DNA from 2 places in the Nitrospira sp. Ecomares 2.1 genome. Region 2 is predicted to be linked to the other one. Evidence: riboswitches for the same ligand, from Rfam matches in the RefSeq annotation. Region 2 holds a riboswitch; the other holds the start of a gene.

The links. A riboswitch is a leader RNA that binds a small molecule or an ion and turns the genes downstream of it on or off. The one in region 2 is predicted to bind cyclic di-GMP.
Region 1: another riboswitch for cyclic di-GMP. It lies ahead of ACWHYD_RS16270 (Flp family type IVb pilin); the one in region 2 lies ahead of ACWHYD_RS08695 (sigma-70 family RNA polymerase sigma factor).

What each region holds. Positions count from the first base shown of each region.
Region 1 covers NZ_OZ224219.1:3,677,765-3,683,512, forward strand. The annotation lists partial or broken gene ACWHYD_RS16260 (IS3 family transposase) at 1-998, shown strand, start outside; gene ACWHYD_RS16265 (Flp family type IVb pilin) at 1,317-1,520, opposite strand; gene ACWHYD_RS16270 (Flp family type IVb pilin) at 1,670-1,843, opposite strand; cyclic di-GMP riboswitch class I at 1,939-2,019, opposite strand; gene ACWHYD_RS16275 (phosphatase PAP2 family protein) at 3,175-4,179, shown strand; gene ACWHYD_RS16280 (hypothetical protein) at 4,559-5,449, shown strand; gene ACWHYD_RS16285 (DUF362 domain-containing protein) at 5,485-5,748, shown strand, end outside.
Region 2 covers NZ_OZ224219.1:1,996,960-2,002,707, reverse strand. The annotation lists gene recN (DNA repair protein RecN) at 1-436, opposite strand, end outside; gene trxA (thioredoxin) at 462-809, opposite strand; gene ACWHYD_RS08705 (hypothetical protein) at 975-1,535, opposite strand; gene ACWHYD_RS08700 (cell wall hydrolase) at 1,975-2,544, shown strand; gene ACWHYD_RS08695 (sigma-70 family RNA polymerase sigma factor) at 2,545-3,423, opposite strand; cyclic di-GMP riboswitch class I at 3,509-3,599, opposite strand; gene lptG (LPS export ABC transporter permease LptG) at 3,899-4,987, opposite strand; gene ACWHYD_RS08685 (LptF/LptG family permease) at 5,017-5,748, opposite strand, start outside.

The DNA.
Region 1 (5,748 bases), 1.7 Mb from region 2:
AAGTGGGTGAAAGTCTATAGCCCCAACGCCACCGATCGATATGAGGCGGAGCTCAAAGAGGTTCGGCGCGAGAACCTGAAGCTGAAGGCGGAACTCAGCCGTGCACAGGAAGAGCGTGACCTCCTAAAAAAAGCGGCCGCGTACTTTGCGAAAAACCCGGCGTGAGGTACGCCTTCATCTTGCAGCATCAGGACCGGTAGGCGGTGCAGCCGATGTGTCGCCTGTTAGATATATCGCGCAGTGGGTATGACGCGTGGGTGGAGCGCCCCCCGTCCCAGCGGGCGCAAGACGATGACCGCCGGTTGGGTCTAATCCGCGAGTCGCATGAGGCGAGTGGCCGTACCTATGGGGCGCCCCGCATGCTCTGCGATCTGCGTGAAGTGGGTGAGCGGGTGGGCAAGAACCGGATTGCCAAGATCATGAAGCGTCACAAGATACGCGCCCAGCGCGGCTACAAGCAGCCAGGTATCCGCTACCCCAAGCCTGCGGTTACGGCACCGACTCGATTGCAGCAACAGTTTGCGATAGACCGGCCGGATCGTGCGTGGGCGACCGACATCACCTCTATTCGAACCGACGAAGGGTGGCTGTATCTGGCGGTGGTGATGGATCTCTACTCACGCCGGATCATCGGCTGGTCGATGAAGTCCACCTTGGCTCAGGAGATCGTGCTGGACGCCTTACTGATGGCCGTGTGGCGACGCAAGCCCGAGCATGACGTGATTATCCACTCGGATCAGGGATCGCCGTTCAGCAGCGATGAATGGAATCGGTTCTGCCAGACGCATGGCTTGCTCCCCAGCATGAGTCGCAGAGGAAACGGTTATCATAACGCGGCGGTCGAGTCCTTCTTTGGGACCCTGAAGAAGGAGAAAATACGTCGCCACATCTTTAAACCCCGTGAAGCCGCGGGAGCAGAAATATTTGATTATATTGAGGTGTGTTATAATCGGGCGAGACGTCATCAGCACCTGGGAAATATCAGCCCAACAGCGTAGGAGCAGCAGATGGCAAAACTAGGGTGAGTGTCTACGGAAACGAAGCAAGTCCAAAACTCTTCTTTAACCTGTCCGTGAAACCGGCGGAAGACCAGGTTTGGAGGGTAGCGATCAGGCCATACCTTCAAATTCCACTAACACTACCGTTAGAGATGGATCGGATACGGCACAAGTCCGGAATAAGGTACGAACCATGGTATAGAAGAACAATGCGAAGACGCTAAGACATCTAAATGCGTCGGTTGAAAGACTTGAGCGAAATTTTTTAAGGTGGTTACCCCTCCAACACCACTGAGAACAGACTTTATCAGTATCCCGCTAACTACCCAACGCACCCGCGATGACACCCATGACTTGCGTATACATGTTCCCAACGGCGGTTCCCAAGGCAGCTTGAGCACTTAACGCCGTGGCCCCGATGAGCGAAGCCAAAAGTGCGTATTCAATCGCCGTGGCACCTTCTTCATCAACAAGGAGGTTCTTTACCCAGTGATGCCAATAATTCAGGAGAATTGTCTGCATGATGCTGGCCTCCCTATCCTTTACTGACCTTCTCGCCACCTCTCAAGACTTCGCCACCTTTCAAAATGGGCTTCCCGCGGAAGTACCGCCCCTATGAGATGCCACAGGGAACGGCACTTCTAAGCACCCCTGCGGGAAGGAGTTCTCCCTTAGCTTGGAGCCGCAACACTCGTGGAAATCGTAGTAAAGGTACCACTGAGGGCAGTCCCTACAGCAGTCACGGCCGTGACAATCACTGCGGCAATTAATGCGGCCAACAAGCCATACTCAATAGCGGTGGCTCCCTCATCATCATTCACGAAACGCATTACTTGGTTAACCATAGCGCATCTCCTTAACGGGCGAAGGTAAATACTTTCGTTACGCCAGACTGCCCGGAAAATTCTGACGCAGACGCTGCCCCTTGGCTCTCCGTGCCTTCGGCAACCCGGCTATCAGGGACCAACCCTGACCCGTGGCTTTGCGCCCACGTCTTACGACGTGTTCGCCCTTATCGGGAAGGGGCACCCGACCGAATCCATGTTTCATGGTCATGAACAAATGCTCGTAAATCCATGAAAATTTTCTATTCCGTATTTTGTGTCTCTTCGTTTTCATGCTTCATTATCGACCACTTCAGGAAAAACTTGCTCATGTTTTTCATTGAATATGTTTCATATTGTGAGGCGGTACGATGTGTTGCCCCCCTTTGTTAACGAAGGAGATCAAAATTGTTCGGAACGTCCGTCGAAGACGTGATGTGAAGGTAATTCGGATGTCGGGTCAGACCGTCCCCGACCGTACCTCTGCAGACTTGACGTGGGATGATAGCAGGCGTGAGCTATATGGTCGGAGTGCAATGCACACAGCCAACCGACTGACGAAATACCACTACCCTCACTCTTCCCGTGTCAGGGCCGACATTTTCAATCAGGCATCAAACTTTTAGGTTCCTCGGAGAGATTTCTGCTAACTACCGACAAGGAAAAAGGAGGAGAAATCCGTGGAGGGCAGATGGAATATGATAATGACGAGGGAATGTCGCTGATGATGGCTAAGAATACACTGTATATTTCTCTGTGCGAAGCCTGTTTTGGCGGTGAACTCCAGTAAGTCAGTCAACAACATTGACGCAGGATTATAATAGGAGCTGGGTTAGTAAATTTGAACTTTTATGCTCACCCCCTAATTTACTAATTTTTCTTTAGAAAAACCTCGGACACACGATCTCAAGATATTAAGGAAAAATTCCGAAAAGAACTTGGTCTGAACCATTTTTCAAGACGCCTCGCAAGGTGGTCCATTCTGAACCAATCTAACCATTTCCGATGCCTTTTCTTAACCGAACTATAACCACTCAATTAGACCGTTTGGTTGATCAGTTGAATTTGTTTTCGTATATCCGCCTTCCCGCCATCTCCACAGCTTTTAGCTCAAATACCGGTGCCACACCTACAGGGAGGAATACAATTGATATAAGCACCAATTTTTGCCGTCACGCTCTTCACCAGGTGAATTACAATTCCACGATAACACTCCGGTTGATGATGGGGATTTTCAAGTCGATCGGGACACGTTCGTCAAATCATGCAAAGCATTATAGACACTATTTAACGGTGCGGTCCGTACCTGCCCACAACTATAGTGACTCCATTCGAATGCGAGGATGTACATAATGAGAGTGGGGACTTTCCCACTTACAAAACCTTTCCTATGGCCAGTCGAGCGTTTTTTACGCAATACCATACTTGTGTTGGCTATCTTCGATCTTGGTATGGTTATTGTGCGCAACATTGGTTTCGATTGGTTTTCCTATAGCCTCTTTTTCGCCTTGGGAATTTTCATGATTACAGTGGGACTGTTCTACCGTTCAAGCGGGCGTAGTGAGCGAATCGCTATGACGCTTATGGCCACCGGGTTGCTTCTTCTGTTTACAATTGTGCTATCGGTTTTCGGTTATCTGTTACTCCCGCTTTGGCGAGAACCCATTGATCCCTTTCTGGCTCAGATCGATTCTTGGATTGGGTATTCATGGCCCGACATTGTTCAATTTGCTGGTCAACATCCATTATTAAATGAATTGACGCGCTATGCCTATTTATCTTCAATACCGCAAATGGCTTTACTGTTTATTATTTTAGGATTTGGAGGAAAACAAAAAGAACTCCATGTTTTTATCCTTTCAATAACCGCTTCAGGTCTGGTGACGCTTGCCTTTTGGGCACTGTTCCCGGCCTTTGGCCCAAGCGTGCTCTATGACATTTCCGGCACAATTGAGCAGACGGCAAGACCACTTGTTGGCTCATCCTATGGTGTCGAATTATTGCGCCTAGGGGCTGAAGGCCCTAAATTTATTTCTCCAAGGGACATGGAAGGCCTGGTGGCTTTTCCCTCGTATCACACGATCATGGCCGTTTTGGCTATGTATTCCGCACGCACCTCCCGCTGGTTGCTTCCTATAATAGTTCTCATCAATCTTTTCGTCCTCCCAGGCGTGCTTATCCATGGTGGACATCACCTGATCGATGTATTCGGGGGACTATTGACTGCCTGGTGCATTATTTATTTGGCACGGCATGTGGTTACCGGGAAGGAAATCCAGGCTGATGGAGTATTTTCTCCCCACGAAGATGAGATAACGTTCGTTAAAAGTCCATCAAGTATTTCAGGGATATACTAATAGGTCTAATCCGATTGTTCCAACAGCGACGAATTGCCAGGCTTTGATTGACAAGAAGTTCGAAATTATTTTGTGCCGATCTGGTGCTATAGAATCCAAGACACCACACACCATCACGTTCTGAAGGCATGGGATTTTCCCATATCATGCCGCCGTCCCGATTTCCCCACTACCCCTGTCCTCGTCCTCCCCGACATTTTCAAGCGGGTAACCATCTTTGTGGCTTTTCTGATGGATCTCCGCTAACTACAGAGCGGGGATGACGAAGGGGGGACAGGGCTAAATCGGGATCGGAATTTTTTAAAGTTCTGCCTGTTTAAACCGAACAACATGAGAGATCGTTTTTTATTTAACGTTTTTTTGTTTCTTATTATCCTCAATGAGTCAAGGACCCTTTCTTCATTCTCTTGAACTCTTGCGATCTATTCAACTTCCAAACGGGGGATTTCCCTACCACTCCGGGGAAGAGGCCAGGCCCGATGCGAGCGCTTGGGCTATTATGGCATTGTCTTCCTATTCATTCGATCTTGAATGCTGTGACCGGGGTAGGGCGTATTTAGCTTCCCAACAGATAAACGACGGACGCGTGAGCATTTCTCCCTCACACCCGGAGGCATCTTGGCCGACACCTCTCGCTATCTTCGCTTGGGAAGGCGTTCCCCGGTATCACGAAGCGCAATCACGGGCTGTCGACTATCTGATAGGATTTATGGGACACCATTTTTCAAATCCGGATCCTACAATTATTGGTCACGACACTACCATCCCAGGCTGGCCATGGGTTGCTGACACCCATAGCTGGGTGGTACCCACTGCTCTCGCCCTCATGGCGTTACAGAAGGTGGGTTTGGGCACCCACTCTCGAGCCATAGCTGGACAAAAAATGCTAATCAACCGTCAATTGCCCACGGGTGGCTGGAATTACGGAAGTACCACAGTATTCAACCGTGCGTTACCTCCCCTTCCAGAGTGCACGGCCATTGCCTTACAGGCATTGGCTGGCAGCACCGCTCTTCAAGAAATAGCAGAAAGCCTCCAGTATGCGTCACACGAGCTTTATCACCTCCAAACTCCCATTTCACTCGGCTGGACACTTCTGGGCCTCGGTGCATGGGGATTAAAACCCACAAACACAGAGGAATTGGTATCCGCCTGCTTGCATCGTCAAGAGCGGTACGGGCCCTATGCCATTCCCTCCCTGGCATTGCTCTTGTGCGGTGCGAAAGCGCAACAAGGACTATACTCATTGTTCACTGCGTCAAAAACATAACCACCCGCTTCGGGTACCTACCACCAAGGAAGAAAATGGCGCATTCCACGACCACCACTCTCACGCAAACCGAACAACCCACGCTCACAAGAAGACAATTGCTGCAGGCTTGTTTGCTGGGAGGGGGATTAGCTGTTTCGGGATTTTCCCTCCTTCATTGGCTTATAGGCCCTCGCTTGACCGCGCAGACCTTTATCGTTCATGCACAAACATACGAAGCTGATCTTGCGATACTCATTCGCCAAGGATTCCAAGAATTGGGGATCACCCCTTTAGAGATCAAAGGAAAACGTATTCTG
Region 2 (5,748 bases):
TGAGCTGGGTCTTAGCGGAAAGCAGTGATTGCTGGTCATGTTGGCCATGGATATCTACCAACTGGGAACCAATGTCTTGAATCGTTTGAAGAGGGGCCAGTTGCCCATTGAGGAAATTGCGGTTCTTTCCTGACCGCGACAACAACCGACGAACGATAAGGTCCTGTTGATCCGGCAGGAGGTATCCGTCCCGTTGTAACCTGATCGTGAGATGATGTGTCGCGGGAAGAATAAAACAGGCTTCTAACAGGGCTTCGTCAGCACCAAACCGAATATGCTCTGCAGAGGCTCGCCCGCCGGTAAGTAATACCAGGGCATCAATGAGGAGAGATTTTCCAGCTCCGGTCTCCCCCGTCAGGACAAGAAATCCAGGCGGGAGCTCCAGATGAAGTTGATCAATGAGAGCAAAATTGGAAATACGCAGCTCGGTCAGCATAACACCGAGTCATCGGCCCCACTGATCAGGCAGGGGAAGTAGATTGAGCCAGGAGCGAGTCAATGATTTGTTTAAATTGTTGCTTTGGTCTTGCTCCAACAATTTTTTCGACAACTTGGCCACCCTTAAAAAAGAGGATACTGGGAATGCTCATGATTTGGTATTGTCCCGCAACTTCGGGGGCATCATCGGTGTTGAGCTTCATGACTTTAAGCTTGCCTTGATACTCCTGTGCGAGCTCATCGACGATTGGGGCCACCATTTGACAGGGTCCACACCAGACCGCCCAGAAATCCACCATGACCACCTCTGAAGATTTCAGCACTTCCCCATCCCAATTCGTTGCATCCGCTTTGGCCACTAAATCAGACACTGACTGCCTCCTTGGATAAATACGACAAAATGCCCAGCTCTGATGGCATCCTAAAACCGCTCTTGTCGGACTGTCAACTCATTCATACAGGCTTAGCTAGCAATGAGGGCTACCCCCTATGATTTGAGGGATCTCTAACACTCGCAGAAATGACAGGAACCGAATTCACCACTGCCATTCATCCGGTGTGCCGGTCCACCATGAATCAGGATTCAATTCGCGCCACCGGGTTTGTTGTGCCCATAATTCTTCCGTCTGTGTCCGACTCAACCGATTGGCCATCGCTGCTGTCACGTCAAATTGTTGTCGAATACCTTCATGAATAAGCTCTTGCGCCATACGAGGCATGACATTTGGCGGATCAATGAGATCAAGAATGTCCCGTGCGGTCAAATTCAAAGCTAACTGCTCTACTTTCACATAATCCTCCTGCTTCGCTAATGATCCTAAATAACCATCAATTGCCTGATATACGTAGGCCAAATAAACATACGCTTCAACCGAGGGGTTGCGGTCAATATTTTTTTGGCAAGCCTCCACCGCTCGCCGGTAATCTCCGGCACTCAAAAACACTTTAGCATGCGCGAGAGGCTTACTAGTCAAGATAGGAATTTGGTCTGACTGAGCCCAACCATTGGAATGCGGCAACGTAACCAGAAGAATTACTCCCACGCCGAAACACACCATCAGTTCCCATGCTCTTTTGCTCGCCGACAAAGCCCTCATGATCTCCTCCCTCACTAAAATCTTGGAATATGCAGCATTCTCGATAGATTCCCAGGTTGTTCACCCCATTTTCCGCTGATTCAATTACCCAATTTTAAGATTGTCGGATTTTTAATCAGTAGGAGAATCCCGAAATCTCCCTGTTTCCAATGCCTATTTAAAAAAAAACCGTTTCCCCTTGTCTATGATGTCCCGGAACCACGACATAATGCTGTAGGGAAGGCCACTTGTAATTTATAAAAATCCAAAAGGCCTAACACCAAACTCCCCACTACAATACAAGACTCCCATAGAAACGAGCCATTGAACAATCTAAAACTTCAATGGCATATACCTTGCGAAAGATTTTATCCAAAAAGCATTACATTGAACTTAGCTCCTTTATTAAAAAAACAACGCGCAAACAATTTAAACCCATCACCACTAAAAAAGGGATAAAATGAAACAAAACAAAAGACTTTTGCCTTTTATCCTCATCATTGGCCTAGAAACCTTCTTTTTATGCTTAATCCCGGTCTCCCCTACTCACGTAAATTCGGCTGATATCGCTTTGGTTCTTTCGTCTTCTTCGCCTGGCTCATCATTGCCGCTAGAAATGACCCAGACGAAGGATTCCACCCACAGCGACGATACATTAGCCGCCCTAACAATCTACCTGGAAGCCCGTGGGGAAAGTTTTGCTGGAAAGTTAGGCGTTGCGGCCGTCATTCGGAACCGGATGACTCACAAATACCACAGCGATGGCACGGTCAAGGGCACGGTTCTTCGTGCCAAACAGTTTGAGCCATGGATCGGGCGGAATCCAAACGAAGTGAAATTTGATCAAACGAATCGAAAAATGCAAGAAAGTTTATTAGCCTGGAGGCTTGTGCAAGACGGTCGGAAGGTAGTGGATGGGGCTGTGCTGTTTTATAATCCCAAACTGGTCAAGACCCCCCATTGGGCTCAGGTCAACCGAAAAGTGGCCCAAATTGGCGGACACGAATTCTTTAATAAGCACACCATTTAACTAGTCATTGCCTGCACGCGTTTTTCGCAAATTCTTAGGCCGAGTCGGACTGCGTCCCCCATCCTCAATACGTTTCAACTCTATGCGTAAATGTCGGAGTGCACCGGAATGCACCCGACAGACGCCAGATTCGGTAAGCCCCATTTGGTGACCAATTTCCTTCATCGTTAATCCGGTGTGATAATAGGACTGAAGTACTTCTTGCTGGCGTGCCGATAATGTCTCAAGGGCCGCTGATAATGCCGCCTTCATTTCTGCGTCCGCACAGGCCACAAAAGGGTCAAGATGGTTAACATCCGGCAAAACATCACGAAGCGTACATTCATCTTCTCCTTGCCCAACCGGCTCGTCCAGACTAATTAGACGAGGATCACACCCTCCCACTCCCTCTATTTCATCAATGGGAACGCCCAATAGCGCAGCCAATTCCTGTGAAGTCGGTGGCGTCCCGTTTTTCTGAAGATGTTCTTCAACAATTTGTCGCACTTGATCTCGACGGGATCGAACAGACCGAGGAACCCAATCCATTGCCCGAATTTCATCTAACATCATGCCACGGATGCGATATTCGGCAAATGTTCTAAATTTGATATCCCGTGTTGGATCATAGCGCTTTAACGCGGACAACAAACCCATTGCCCCGGCGCTCGTCAAATCCTCGACATCCAGGGAAAAGGGATTCTTGAACGCCATAACTCCAGCCATCCGGCGAATGATCGGGAGAAACTCCAATAAAATCCGAGTAACATGTTCCTGATCAAGCCGGTCCTGCGCTTCTCCATTTTCTGGTTTGTCCTGACTAACTGAGCCAAGGCAAGACGAGTCGAGCTCTTTGATGCCAAGTGCTGGCTCTGTGAAATGTTGCGCGTCATCGTCCATATTTCGGCCTTTCCTTGTGACCAAAAAAAAGCGCCCAATTCCAGGGAATGGGCGCATGAACGAACGCATGGACCTACCAACACAGTTCGGTAACCAGACGAACCCTAAAACAACCACGCTCTCAGGGTTTCTTGGCTTTGCGCCCTACCCTCACGGATAGTTTGCCCTTGTCACCTGTTGAATTTGTTATCCGATAATCACAACCTTATGTAAGTGGTGAGTTTTTGAAATTTCCGATCCACTGTCTGCCTGAAAGCATTGGGGCCTCCTCTACCCTTCAAGCTCTGTCTCTGTGCAAGTGTTATCGGATTCAAGACAGGGGGAGTTAAGAAAAAACCTTGCGTGTTCATGAGGGAAATTGACAAATTCATACATTGCACAGCATCAGGAACAAACACTAATGGTGCCAGCAAACAAAGACGAAATTTTCAATCACACATTTGTCGGAGCAATCTTCAAGGCAATCGCGATTCCCTCATTTTAGCTTCAAAAAAAGGTTAATTCCGATGACCAAAAACATGGCTGTGGCAATCCAACTACCAATGATCGGTAACACCGCTCCATTGCGTCCTAAAACAATACCCACGGAATGTGCGGCCCAGAAGAAAAATCCAATTGCCAGAGTTTGCCCAAGCCCTTTCGCCACTCCCACCCCACGCACACCACTTCCTCGAAGACTCACCGAGATCCCTAGCAATGTCATCACCAGAGGAACGATGGAGTACGCAAAACGAGCCCAATAATCAGTTAAAAAACGATGAGGACTATGGCCATCTTCAATTACTCTCTGAATATAATCATGCAATTCATACAACGACATGTGCTCTGGAGACTGAGATAGCCAATTCTGAAAATCATCAGGCGTGAGAGAGAGGCGCAACACCTGCCGTGGCATGCCATTCACTTGCATGCGTTCTTCTTCCTGAAATGTTCGTTGAATCACATGCTCAATCACCCATTCCTCATCGACAAATGTTGCCCATTCCCCTTCAAGAATTCCCTTGAGATTGAAGCGATCATCGAGTGTGTACTGGTGAATACCATTCAAACGATGTCCATCCTCTGTCACCGAATCAATACGCAAAAGGTGATTTCGTCCCACCCTGAGCCACAAACCTTCCGGAGTGAGTGAGAGGGGCTCTGGTTTATTTTGAATCAGGACCGATTGGACATATTCGGCTTTGATATTGGCCAGAGGAATCAACACAGCCGTCAAACTCAGACCCACGACACTCACGAGCGCACCAAAAACAAAAAAGGGAATGGCAATTTGATAAAAACTTAACCCGCAACTGCGCATCGCCGTAATTTCACGAGTCCGGTTAAGCCCACCAACCGTCAAAATTGAGGCCATCAGGGCCGCCAGCGGGGCCAGTAAAAAGGCAATTTCAGGGATTCGATAGACAAAAAAGCTAAAAATAACCGTTAAGTCCGCATCATATTTTAAAAATTTTCTTAATTTTTCGAAAAAATCCACGACGAGATAAATCGTCAACACCGTTACAAGACACATCAGGAAGACCCGGCTAAATTTTCCAAACACATACCAAGAAATTTTCTTCATGATCTAAATCTGGTTGAAAAATTTCTTGATCATTGCTTTCGTGCTTGAAATAGTAAGAATCCTGTCAGGCAGGCCAGGATGATGTTTGGCATCCATGCGCCAGCTAATGGAGAAATCACCAAAGTCGTCACGAGAAACTCTCCCAGCACATTTAATAGATAAAACCCGATGACCACGAGAACCCCAATCGCAAACCCTCCGGCTTTTCCCGACCGCTTCGACACAATTCCGACCGGAACGCCCAATAAACCCAGCACAAAGGTGGCGACCGGAAAGGCCGTGTCTTTATGAAACTCTATTAATCGACGAAGGGCACCGGCATCCGTTCCACCCGATTCTTCCAATTGTTGAGTGAGGTCTTGGTAGGTTTTCCGTTTGGTTTTTTCTTTCACTGACGTAAATGGTGAAGATAGCCAAAAATCATAGGTATCAAAGGCGACCCGATGAAAACTATTGGCATCTTTGGGGATTTGATGGATTGCCCCCCTAAACAAGCGAATACCAAACTGCTGACGTTCGCTCTGTTTCAACATTTGAAAATTCTCCGCCACAATGATCAAGGGTTGGTCGGGATTACGCTGATCCGAAATAAATACGCCCTTTTGGCCAGAGCCATTCTCTGAGTGAGGCACATACACCATGAGTCCAGGGATTGGTTCATTAAACACACCCGAATCAACAGCAAGAGTCAACTCATCTTCGATGACGCTCAGGGCCAAAGTCTTCAATGACACTTTGGCCCACGGCTGGCCCCATTGAGA